3 regions of the Trichloromonas acetexigens genome follow, and region 2 is predicted to be linked to each of the others. Evidence: predicted binding sites of a transcription regulator. Region 2 holds the regulator's gene; each other region holds the start of a gene.
What was found. Region 2 encodes HrcA, which represses chaperone genes, less so after heat shock. Its sites were predicted from a motif close to TGTTAGCACTCNNNNNNNNNGAGTGCTAACA; they were not measured.
Positions count from the first base shown of each region.

Region 1: the regulator HrcA is predicted to act here: its motif matches at 2,189-2,219, upstream of rpoH (RNA polymerase sigma factor RpoH).
Region 3: the regulator HrcA is predicted to act here: its motif matches at 1,886-1,916, upstream of groES (co-chaperone GroES).

Region 1 covers NZ_FOJJ01000040.1:120,439-124,586, forward strand. The annotation lists gene BQ4888_RS16265 (NHL repeat-containing protein) at 1-674, opposite strand, end outside; gene BQ4888_RS16270 (exosortase system-associated protein, TIGR04073 family) at 1,014-1,418, shown strand; gene mnmM (tRNA 5-(aminomethyl)-2-thiouridylate-methyltransferase MnmM) at 1,475-2,083, opposite strand; gene rpoH (RNA polymerase sigma factor RpoH) at 2,258-3,106, shown strand; gene BQ4888_RS16285 (outer membrane protein assembly factor BamD) at 3,218-3,955, shown strand.
Region 2 covers NZ_FOJJ01000009.1:37,200-41,347, forward strand. The annotation lists gene dnaK (molecular chaperone DnaK) at 1-1,289, opposite strand, end outside; gene grpE (nucleotide exchange factor GrpE) at 1,353-1,937, opposite strand; gene hrcA (heat-inducible transcriptional repressor HrcA) at 1,961-3,001, opposite strand; gene hemW (radical SAM family heme chaperone HemW) at 3,175-4,148, opposite strand, start outside.
Region 3 covers NZ_FOJJ01000037.1:145,970-150,117, reverse strand. The annotation lists gene BQ4888_RS12975 (L,D-transpeptidase family protein) at 1-1,820, shown strand, start outside; gene groES (co-chaperone GroES) at 2,042-2,332, shown strand; gene groL (chaperonin GroEL) at 2,378-4,021, shown strand; gene BQ4888_RS12960 (cytochrome c3 family protein) at 4,096-4,148, opposite strand, start outside.

The DNA.
Region 1 (4,148 bases), on a different contig from region 2:
AGAAAGACCTTGCCATCGCTCCCGATGACCCCCTGCGGTCGCAGGAAGGTCGTGCTGGAACTGAACATGCCGGTCTTTTGGCTGCCCGGGATTCTCGCCAGTTGCGTCCCTTCGCCGTCGAAAATATAGACCGCCGGCGGAATCCCTGCCTCGGGACGCCCGAAGTCGCTGACCAGCAGTTCACGCCGCTGCGGATCAAAGCTGAGCGCCACCGGTTGGGCCAAGTCCGCCGCGCCGACATTGAAGAGATAGTCGCCGTCGAGGCTAAAGGCCTTCACCGCCCGATCCCGGCAATCGGCGACAAAGAGCCTCCCGCCTTCACGGTCAATCGCCAGATCGTTGGGAATCATGCTGCCCACCTCGCCGATGACGCGGAGGACGTTGCTCCCGCTGCGGTAGACTTCCACTTGCCCGCGACTTTCATTTCCGACATAGAGCAGACCGTCGGCCCAAACTACCCCGAGAGGCTTACCGTCGATTCTGAGTTTGCGCCGCTCCTTGAGGTTCTTCAGGTCGACATGAATGATCGCCTGCCGGCGGTAATCGGAAACCAGCACCGTCCCCTTCGGCCCCTCGGTCATGCGCACGGGCGAAGACGCCGCCCCCGCGAGGGAAGAGAAAAAAAGTGGCAGTCCAAGAAAGACAAGCCCAAGGATGATTGATTGGTGTCTCATGAAATTCACTCCCCTTCCGGCAAGACCCGATCGAGAGAAAACCCGTCCAAAATCCCGGGGGAAAACGTATCTGATTGAATTATAGCAGGAAAGCGTCCCTCGACGATACCCTCGCAAGAAATTCGGCAACAACGGGACCGCCTTCCATCAGGAAGGAGGAAGATGGAGGGATGAGCCCCAGGGATGAAAAAAGCAAGACGCGGAAATGATCATGACGCCTGAGCGGGCGGACAGGTTGACGATTTATCGCCTTGCGCGGCGGACGTGCCCTGCTATATAGTCAAAAAGACGTGGACAAATCCGATTATCCACGAACATTTCATCCATCAGGAGGAGACGATGCCGAAACACCTGTTGATCTTCATGTCCATGCTGCTTTTTCTGTTGACGGCCGCCGTCGCTCCGGCCCTGGCCGTGAGCCACGCCGAAAAGGATTACATTGATGATGTGCTGGAGCCGGAAACCTATATGGAAAAATCCTCCTTCAAACTCCTGCGCGGGCTGACCAACATGGTCACCAGCCCCGGCGAAATCCCCAAACAGATGGTGCTCACCATCCGCGACCGGGGTGCCCTCGGCGTTCCTTTGGGATTTCTCAAAGGCATCGGCATGACCGTGATGCGCGTCGGCATCGGCGCCTGGGAAACGGTCTCCTTCCCTGCGCCAAACAGCATGGAGGGGGATTTCGCACCGATCATGAATCCGGAATTCGTCTGGAATCCCTCCCCTCCGATTCGCCGTTGATCACGTTTGATCCTTATCCATAAAAGGCCGGCCGGGATTTCCGGGCCGGCCTTTTTTCATCCACGTCGTTCCACCACCAGCAGATACGGAGCCTGCCGCCGGTTCGCCACCTGTAGCCGCAGAATGTGCCAATAGCGGGACGACAGTCCTTGCAGCCATTCCTCCACGGCCCGGCACTCCTCTTCCCCTGGCGGGTGGCCGATGTAGACCACCAGCGCCATCCGCCCCCCAATCGCCAGTAAATCGAGGGCTTGCCGCAAGGCTTCCAGTGTTATTTCAACGCGTGTCGTCAGCCCGGGATCGCCGCCGGGCAGATAGCCGAGATTGGCCATGATCCCCCGCGCCGGTCCCTGGGTGTATTCCGTCAGTCGCGCATGACTGTCATGCACCAGGCGCACCGTCCCGGCATCGCCTTGACCGTCGAGAATCCAGGCAATCCCTGCCTCGGTGAGGCGCGCCCCAGTGTGTTGCAGCGCTTCTAATTGTACGTCGAAGGCAAAAACCCGACCTTCGGATCCGACCTGGCGGGCCAGAAAGAGGGTGTCGGTGCCGTTGCCGGCGGTGAGATCGATGGCCAGATCGCCGGCCTCGAGTACTTCCGCCACCAACCGCTGCGCCCAGCGCACCATGCGGATCAGCGAGGGTTCCTGTAGTGTTTTTCGCATCGGCTTTTCCTTCGGATCGTTTGCTTCCCCACCCGGACGGCCAGGTGCCCGATGGATTGGTCTCATAATCCCTCCCCTTGCAACCCTTTATAGAATTTGCTATATATTTAGCACTCACCGAATCAGAGTGCTAACAACCCGACGGAACGGAAGTTTCCGCGAAAGGAGTCAAGGATGAGTTTAGCCAATCCTCCTTTAGTGATCGATAGCCTGGATCATTATCTGGCAAGAATCAAGCAGTTTGAACTCCTCGACCGGGATGAGGAGACCGCCTTGGCGCGCCGCTATCGCCGGGATGGCGATCTCGAGGCCGCCCATCGCCTGATCTGCGGCAACCTGCGCTTTGTGGTCAAAGTCGCCAACGAATATCGCGGCTACGGCATGAAGATGCTCGATCTGATTCAGGAAGGGAACATCGGCCTGATGATGGCGGTGAAGAAATTCGATCCGGATCGGGGCATCCGGCTGATTTCCTATGCGGTCTGGTGGATTCGTGCCTATATCCAGAACTACATCGTCAAGACCTGGTCGCTGGTGAAGATCGGCACCACTCAGGCCCAGAAAAAACTCTTTTTCAAGCTCAAGCAGACGCAGGCGGCGCTGTTGCGCCTGACCGGCCGGGAGGATGGCGAGGAGATCGCCCAGACCCTCGATGTGCGCACCGACGAGGTTGAAGAGATGAGCCGTCGCTTGGCCGCCCGCGAGACCTCGCTGGATGTGGAACTGATCGAGGGAGAGCATTTTACCCTCATGGATACGCTGGTCGATGACACCCCCGACCAGGAATCCCGGCTGATCGAAGATGAACATCGCCGGCGGCTGTCCAGCGAAGTCCACCAAGCCTTTGACTGCCTCAACGACCGGGAACGGAAAATCATCCAGGAAAGGATTCTGGACGAATCACCTCGAACCCTGCAGGAGTTGGCCGACGATTTTGGCATCAGCCGGGAGCGTGTGCGCCAGCTTGAAGCGAACGCTTTGAGCAAGCTGCGGGGAACGCTCGAAGGCTTGCGCACAGCCTGATCCCCCTCGTTATCGGCGGGGGGAAAGGGGCGAATGTCATTGACAAAAGCCCGGCCATCCCGTACTTTCTAGCGACTTTTGACTCTCTCGGATCCAAGGATGAACCCGTTGATGAAAAAACTGCTCAGCGCCCTGCTTCTGCTCCTGTTGGCCACCGCCTGTGCCTCGACAGTGGTCCCCCCGCCCAAGACCGCCGAACATTATCTGGAGGAGGGTGAGGCCAATTTCGAAAAGGGCCGCTACGAGGACGCCATCGCCAACTGGGAAAAGGTCAGGGACAGTTATTTTTCCCCCGAACTCAACATCCTCTCCGAGTTAAAAATCGCCGAAGCCTACTTCCTGAGTGAACGCTATGTTGAAGCGGCCACGGCTTACGAGGACTTTCTCAAGCAGCACCCCGACCATCCTCGCACCGCGGATGTCCTCTTCCAACTTGGGCTTTCCTATTTTCACCAGATGCTCTCGGCGGACCGCGATCAGACCGCGACCCGTAACGCCCTTTCGACCTTCACCGATCTGCAGAAACGCTTCCCCGACTTTTCCCGGGCCGATGAACTGACCACCAAGATCGCCCAATGTCGAGAGCGGCTGGCGGAACATGAAATCCTGGTCGGCCAGTTCTACCTGCGCACCAAACAGTACCAGGCGGCGAGCAATCGCATCAGCGGGGTTCTGGCCGAAAATCCGGACTACCCGAAAAAAGACGAGGCCTATTTCCTGCTCGGACATGCCTACCTCATGCTCGAACAGCGGCAGCGCGCGGCGGATGCCTTCAACTCCCTTTTCCGCGAATATCCCGCCAGCGACTATGTGCTGCAGGCGCAGAAACTGGTAGAAAAAAACTACTGATTTCAGCCACCACCGCCCTCCATCCCGCTCCTCCACCCCCGCGCTAAAAACGCGGGGGTTTTCTTTTGCCTCCCAGGCCCGAAACAGACCATCTTCCACTGCCGGAAGCACAGAATAACCTATATATGGGATTTTAAATTCGATGTTAGTTAATTTTCACATGATTGGAATATTTTATCTTTTCCCTTGACTT
Region 2 (4,148 bases):
GCCGGCTGGTTGTCAGCGGCGGTGGAGAAGATCTGGCTCTTCTTGCAGGGGATGGTCGTGTTCTTCTCGATCAGCTTGGTCATGACCCCGCCCAGGGTCTCGATGCCGAGGGAGAGGGGGGTGACGTCGAGGAGCAGGACGTCCTTGACTTCCCCTTTGAGCACGCCCCCCTGGATGGCGGCGCCGATAGCAACGACCTCGTCGGGATTGACCCCCTTGTTGGGCGTCTTGCCGAAGATCTCCTGAACCCGCTTCTGCACCGCCGGCATGCGAGTCATGCCGCCGACCAGGATGACTTCGTCGATATCCGAGGCTGACAGACCGGCATCCTTGATGGCGATTTTGCAGGGCTCGACCAGCTTGTTGAGCAGGTCTTCACAGAGGCTTTCCAGCTTGGCGCGGGTCAGCTTGATGAGCAGGTGTTTCGGCCCGTTGGCGTCGGCGGTGATGAAGGGGAGGTTGACCTCTGTCTCCATCGAGCCGGAGAGTTCGCACTTGGCCTTTTCCGCCGCTTCCTTGAGGCGTTGCAGGGCCATCTTGTCGCTGCGCAGGTCGATCCCCTGCTCCTTCTTGAACTCGTTGGCGACATAGTCGATGATGCGCTGATCGAAGTCCTCGCCGCCAAGGAAGGTGTCGCCATTGGTCGACTTGACCTCGAAGACGCCGTCCCCCAGTTCGAGGATGGAGACATCGAAGGTACCGCCGCCGAGGTCGAAGACCGCGATCTTCTCTTCCGCCTTCTTGTCCAGGCCGTAGGCGAGGGAGGCGGCGGTCGGCTCGTTGATGATACGCAACACGTTGAGCCCGGCGATCTTGCCGGCATCCTTGGTCGCCTGGCGCTGGGAGTCGTTGAAGTAGGCAGGGACGGTGATGACCGCGTCGGTCACTTCCTCACCGAGATAGTCTTCCGCCGTCTGCTTCATCTTCTGCAGGATCATCGCCGAGATTTCCGGCGGGCTGTAATTCTTGCCCCGGGCCTCGACCCAGGCGTCGCCGTTGTCCGCCTTGAGAATCTTGAAGGGGCTGATCTGGATGTCTTTCTGCACCGCCTCCGAATCGAACTTGCGGCCGATCAGACGTTTGATGGCGTAGAGGGTGTTTTCCGGATTGGTGACCGCCTGCCGCTTGGCCTGCTGCCCCACCAGGCGCTCGCCGTTTTCGGCGAAGCCGACCATCGACGGCGTGGTGCGGGCCCCTTCCGAGTTGGCGATGACGACCGGCTCGCCGCCTTCCATGACCGCCACGCACGAGTTGGTGGTCCCGAGGTCGATACCGATGACTTTACCCATAATGATTTCCTCCTTGTGTTGAGCCCTTTTAACGGGTGATTTTTTGTGGATTGAGCAGGACGGCTAGGCGGCGGGCGCCTTGGCCACCATGACCAGGGTGGGGCGCAGCAGCCGGCCGTTGAGCTGGTAGCCCTTCTGCAGCTCTTTCACCACGGTATTCGCCGGATGTTCGGCGCTTTCCAGCTGTCCCATTGCTTCGTGCCAGGCCGGATCGAAGGGCGCGCCTTCCGCCTGGATCGGGGTGACGCCAAATTTTTCCAGGCTTTTAGCAAAGAGACCGAGGGTCATCTCCACCCCCTGACGCAAACTTTCCTCCCCCGCGCCGCCTTCCTGGCGGGCGTGTTCGAGAGCCCGTTCCAGGTTGTCCAGCACCGGCAGCAGTTCCTTGAGGATATTTTCGTTGGCAAAGCGGGCCAGATCTTCCTTTTCCTTCTGGGCGCGGCGGCGGAAATTCTCCAGGTCGGCCCGTTCGCGCAGATAAAGGTCCCAGTTCTTCCGTGCCTCTTCCTGCGCCGCCGCCAGCTGCTCCTCCAGCGCCGGAGCGCCTTCACCAGCCTCGGCCGCGCCCGTTTCCTCGGTCTCCTCGGCGGGCGCTTCTTCGCTTATGGGTTGGGGCTGCTCTTTAAGGTGTTCGGATTTTTTTGCCACGATATGCGTTCTCCTGTGTCTGACTATTCTAATTCGGTTTCAAGTATTTGGCTGACCAGGCGCGCAGTGTAGTCGACCACGGGGATCACCTGGGAATAGTTCATGCGGCTGGGGCCGATCACCCCGAGGGTGCCGATCGTTCCCCGACTGCTCGAATAGTTGGCGGTAATCAGGCTGCATCCCTCGATTTCCCGGTATTCGGATTCGCTGCCGATGAAAATCTGCACGCCCCGCGCCTGCTGGCTTTTGTCGAGCAGTTCGACCAGCAGGCTCTTCTGCTCGAAGGCCCGAAAGAGCCGCTTCATCCGCTCCAGATCCTTGAATTCGGCCTGCTCCAGGATGTTGGCAGCCCCTTCGATATAGACCTGGCCGCCCAGCTCGTCGCTTAACGCCTCCTGGGAGAGCTCCAGGGCGCGGCTCAGCAGCTTGTCGTAAACAGCCTTCTCCTCGGCCATTTCCCGCACGATTTTGGCTTTGATCTCCTGGATGCTCAGGCCGCTGAGGGTCTGGTTGAGATAGCTGGAAATATGCTCCAGTTCCGACTGGGAAAGCGAGAGGTCGGTTTCGATGACCTTGTTCTGGACCAGGCCGGAGTGGGAGACGAAGATGACCAGCAGCCGCCCCTGGGAGAGCTTGAGAAACTCGATATGGCGGAAGACCGTGCAGTTGAAGCGGGGCGTCATCACCACTCCGGTATAGCTGGAAATGGCCGAAAGTACCTTGCCCGCCTCCCGCAGCCGCTCTTCGACGCGCAGACCGTCGATGCGGTAAAATTGTTCGATGCGGCTTTTCTGTTGCAAGTCGAGTTGCCCGACCTGCAGCAGGGTGTCGACGTAAAAACGGTAGCCCTTTTCCGTGGGGACTCGCCCCGCCGAGGTATGAGGGGAGACGATGTAGCCCATCTCTTCGAGATCGGCCATGACGTTGCGCACCGTCGCCGGCGACAGGCCGAGGTGGTGGCGGCGGGTCACCGCCCGCGAACCGATCGGTTCGGCGGTGCCGATGTAATCCTCGACGATCGCTTCGAGAATGCGCCGACTACGCTCGTTGAGTTCATCGCTCATGGTTTATCCGGCCCCAAAAAACTCAAGCCGGAAAGCCCCGGCCGTCGTTGCCTTAGCACTCATCACTTCCGAGTGCTAACGTGGCACAACATAACAATGCCCCTATTCTTTGTCAAGGGCAAAGCCCCCCATTACAGGGCATTTTCTCCCGTGAAAAAGGGGTATGGGTCAGGCTAGAGAAAGGGGAGGATCAGGTGATCGAAGAGCAGCCAGCCGGAGAGGTCGAAGGTCCAGCGGCCGTTTTCATGGTGTAGATGGCTGCCGGCGCGGGCGATGGCCGGAGCAAAGTGTTCGCCGAGAGACTCTCCGAAGCGCACGGAGAAATCCCGGTCGGCAACGCCTTCAGCGGTACGCAGGCCGAGGTAAAGGGTTTCGGCCATGGCCCCGGTGCGGTCAAAGCTTTCCAACTCCAGCAGGGGATCCTGTCCCACCTCCAAGGCTTGCCGGTAGGCGGCAAGTTCGCCGGGGACCGCCAGGCGCCGTCCCCAGCCGGCGGGATCGAAGGCATGGGCGCCGGCGCCGAGGGCCAGACACCCCCGGCGGCGCCAGTAGCGGAGGTTGTGGCGGCATTTCCGGCCGGGGCGGGCGTAATTGGAGATTTCGTAGTGACCAAAGCCTGCTTCGGCAAGGTGTTCATGGAGGAGGACAAACTGCCGGGCGTAGCTCTGTTCGTCGGGAAGGGCTAGTTCTCCCCGGCGCTGGAAGGCATGGAAAGGGGTGTCTTCCTCCACGCTCAGGCCGTAGCAGGAGAGGTGCTCCGGTTCGAGGGCGAGAAAGGCAACAAGTTCCCGCTCCAGATCGGCCGGGCTTTGCCCGGAGCGGGCATAAATCAGATCGAGGCCGAGATTGTCGAAGCCCGCCGCGCGACTCCAGGCCACCGCCTGGCGGATTTCGGCGGCGCTGTGGATGCGGCCAAGCTGGGCCAGAGCCCGATCGTCGAGGGATTGGGCGCCGAGGGAGAGGCGGTTGATCCCGACGGCACGGTAGCCGGCGAGGGATTGGGGGGAGAGGGTGCCGGGGTTGGCTTCGAGACTGATTTCACAATCGGCAACGAAGCCGAAGTGGGCGGCGGCGGCCTGGAGAATCCGGCCGATCTGCGGCGGCGCCAGCAGTGATGGGGTGCCGCCGCCGAAAAAGACCGTCGTCA
Region 3 (4,148 bases), on a different contig from region 2:
TGCTGGCGCGGCCGACGCCGCGCGCCGAGGTTGCCGCTGCGGGAACGCTGGTAGCACGCGCCGGCCTGGATGATGCCCGCGTCCAGCGCCTGGCCGAAGTGCTTGCCGGCATGGAACAGGATGAGGGGGGGCGGGCGCTTCTTTATGATCTGGGACTGCAGAGCCTGTCCTCCACCGCCTCTGGCGCTACGCTGCCGCGGAGCGCACCGTTGGTCTCTTCTCGTACGGCCCCCGCCCGCTCCGGACTTCCCGTTTCCGGCGCGGGCAAGGCCCTGGTACTCGGCGCCCTGGCCGCAGATGTCATCCAGGCCGAGGTTTTTGCCCGGGATCTCGGGCAACGTCTCGGACGGCCGGTGCGGGTGCGGTCCTTTCCGGCCGAAGACGAGCTGCTGCAATGGGTGGGCCGCTATCGCATGATCGATCTGGCCTTCCTGCCCGAGTCCGCCGCCCGGCAGGCGCTCTCGGCTCAGGTTCTGCGTCTCGCCCGAAGCGCCGAGCCGGCAGGTCGCCAGTTTCCAGCAGAGAGCTTGCTGGTGGCCCGTCCCGGTCTTTCCCCCCGGCAGCTGAGCGCCGTGCGTCAGGCCCTGGTGGGCGATCCGGTGGTCCAGCGCTCCGCTCCCTCCCGTCCGGCGATGAGGAAGCCGGCCCCCATGTCGGCGCCGGTTTCCCGTTCATCGGCAGTGCGAGAGGGACGTGCCGTCGGCCGGGTTGCTTCTTCCCTGACTTTAGGCAGCGTCCCTGGCGTGCTCTTTCGCGACGAAGACCAGGCCCGGGAGTTCGCCCGGATTCTCGGGAACCGTCTCGGGGTGCCGGTGAACGCCCGTTCCTTCCCCGACCAACAGACCCTTCAGCAGTGGCTGGGGCGTCACCGCATGATCGACATCGGTGTCCTCGAAGCGGCCTTCCTGCGTCGCCAACCCGCCGGCAGCGCCTTGCCCTTGCTCCCTGCCGGCGCCTTCGGCGGCGGGGAAGTCAGTCTCGTCGCCCGTCAGGGCCTTTCTTCCGCGACCCTGCAACGCCTGCGCGACGGCTTGAATCAGCTGGTTGACGACCCGGATGTGGAGCGCCTGCTCGGTGGGGGTGCCGTCTCTCCCCCACCGCCGAGCACGGTCGCGCGTCCGGCATCCCCTCCGTCTCGGGTTGCAGTGCCCGCTCCCGCACCGCCGCCGGTCGTCGCCGCGCCCCCCGCGCCTGCTCCCCGTCCTGTTCCAGTGCGGCCCGCGCCCGTTCCTCCCGCGCCGGTGGTCAAAACTCCCCCGCCGCCGCCGGCACCACCGGTGGTCAGGGCCGAGCCGGTTCCGCCGCCACCGGCTCCGGCGCCCCAGCCGGAGTCGGAGCCGAAAGTGACGAAAAAGACCGCCGAGCCCGAGTTGCGCCTGAGCTTCCCCGGCGAGCGCGACGAAGTCTATCTGGTGCCTTTCACCACGGTCATGGTTCCCGATGCCGTGGTCGAGACGATATTCGACCGTTTTGTCGAAGCGATGAGCGCCGAAGGGTTGGCGGAGCGCTATAGCTTCATCATCCTCAAGGGCGGTCTCGACTCGGTCGATAGCGACTGGCGCCGCGATCACGACTACGTCACCGGAGAGGTCTTCGGCTATGTCGAAGAGTCGGGCTGCTGCTCCACCGACATCCGGACCAAGTCGCGGGTCGCCTTCCATCGCGCCGGTAGAGAAACCCCGACGCTGCGGCACGAGTATCCGGTCAAGACCTTCTTCGATCACGATTATTCGACTATCGACAAGGAGCGTCGCAAGCTGGCCGAGCTCATCGCCGACGAACTGGCCGCCAAGGTGCGCGCAGCCCTGGGTGGTTCCTGATCTCCCGCCGATTTTTTGCAGATTACCCTTGACATTCCCCCTCCCCTGACTATATTTAGCCCTGTTGTTAGCACTCATCGGAAGCGAGTGCTAACAACAGGGTCCCCCAAGAGGTCCGAGCCGCCGCGGTTCCAACGGTATCAGACGTCTTTTTTATTTTCCGCTTTCTATCGGGAGCAGCCCGAAAACTTTATCCAACAGGTCAGAAAGGAGAGAAGTACATGAACATCAGACCGCTTCAAGATCGTCTCATCGTCAAGCGCATCGAAGAGGAAACCAAAACCGCCGGGGGCCTGATTATCCCCGACACCGCCAAGGAAAAGCCGCAGATGGGTGAAATCGTCGCCGCTGGCAACGGCAAGAAGACCGATGACGGCAAGGTTCTGCCCCTGGATGTGAAGGTTGGCGACAAGGTGCTCTTCGGCAAATATGCCGGCACCGAAATCAAGGTCGAAGGGAAGGAATATCTGATGATGCGCGAGGAAGATATCCTCGGCGTCGTCGAGAAGTAATTTCCCCCCTATCATTTCAATAACGTGACAAGGAGATAGAGAGTAATGGCAGCCAAAGAAATCAAGTTTTCCCAGGACGCCCGCAACAGCATCCTCAAAGGGGTCAACCTGCTGGCCGAAGCGGTCAAGGCCACCCTCGGTCCCAAGGGCCGTAACGTCGTCATCGACAAGTCTTTCGGCGCCCCCCTGATCACCAAGGACGGCGTTACCGTCGCCAAGGAGATCGAACTGGAGGACCGTTTCGAGAATATGGGCGCTCAGCTGGTCAAGGAAGTCGCTTCCAAGACCTCGGACGTCGCCGGCGACGGCACCACCACCGCCACTGTTCTCGCCCAGGCCATCTACCGTGAAGGTGTCAAGCTGGTTTCCGCCGGGCACAACCCGATGGAGATCAAGCGCGGCATCGACAAGGCTGTGGAAGCGGCCGTGGCCAGCCTGAAAGAGCTCTCGAAGCCGATCAAGGACCACAAGGAAATCGCCCAGGTCGGCACCATCTCGGCCAACAGCGACGCCACCATCGGTAACATCCTCGCCGAGGCCATGGAGAAGGTCGGCAAGGAAGGGGTCATCACCGTCGAGGAAGCCAAGTCGATGGAAACCACCCTGGAGACCGTCGAAGGGATGCAGTTCGACCGTGGCTACCTCTCCCCCTACTTCATCTCCGACCCGGACCGTATGGAAGCCGTCATCGAAGACGGCCTGATCCTCATCTATGACAAGAAGATCAGCAATATGCGCGATCTGCTGCCGGTTCTTGAGCCGGTTGCCAAACAGGGCCGTCCGCTGCTGATCATTTCCGAGGACGTCGAAGGCGAAGCCCTGGCCACCCTGGTGGTCAACAAGCTGCGCGGCACCCTCAATATCGCCGCCGTCAAGGCCCCCGGCTTCGGCGACCGCCGCAAGGCCATGCTCGAAGACATCGCTGTCCTTACCGGCGGCACCGTGATCTCCGAGGACATGGGCCACAAGCTGGAGAACGCCACCCTCGACATGCTCGGCACCGCCAAGCGCATTGTCGTCGATAAGGACAACACCACCATCATCGACGGCGCCGGCGACGAAGCCGCTATCGCCGCTCGGGTCAAGGCGATCCGCGTTCAGATCGAGGAAACCACCAGCGACTACGACCGTGAGAAGCTCCAGGAGCGTCTCGCCAAGCTGGTCGGCGGGGTTGCCGTGGTCAAGGTTGGCGCTGCCACCGAAACCGAAATGAAAGAGAAGAAAGCCCGCGTCGAAGACGCCCTGCACGCTACCCGTGCGGCCGTGGAAGAAGGCATCGTCCCTGGTGGCGGCGTCGCTCTGATCCGTGCCATCGCGGCGGTCGAGAAGCTTGAGTTGGAAGGCGAGCAGAAGTTCGGCGTCAACATCGTCAAGCGCGCTCTTGAAGAGCCGCTGCGCCAGATCGCTGCTAACGCCGGTCTGGAAGGCTCCATCGTCGTCAACGAAGTCCTGAAGAAGGGCGGCGCCTACGGCCTTAACGCCGCCACCGACGAATACTGCGACATGATCGAGGCGGGCATCATCGACCCGACCAAGGTCACCCGCAGCGCCCTGCAGAATGCCGCTTCCGTGGCCGGTCTGATGTTGACCACCGAAGCCGCCATCGCCGACGCGCCCAGGAAGGAAGAAGGCATGCCCGCCATGCCCGGCGGCATGGGCGGCATGGGTGGCATGGGCGGCATGATGTGATCTGATTCCCCCAGGCTGAAGTAAAAACGCCCCCCGTTCCTTAGTTGGAGCGGGGGGCGTTTTTGTGGGGAGGGTCAGGAGGTGCGGTTGTGGCAGCCGTTGCAGGCGGTCGGTCCGCCTTCTTTCT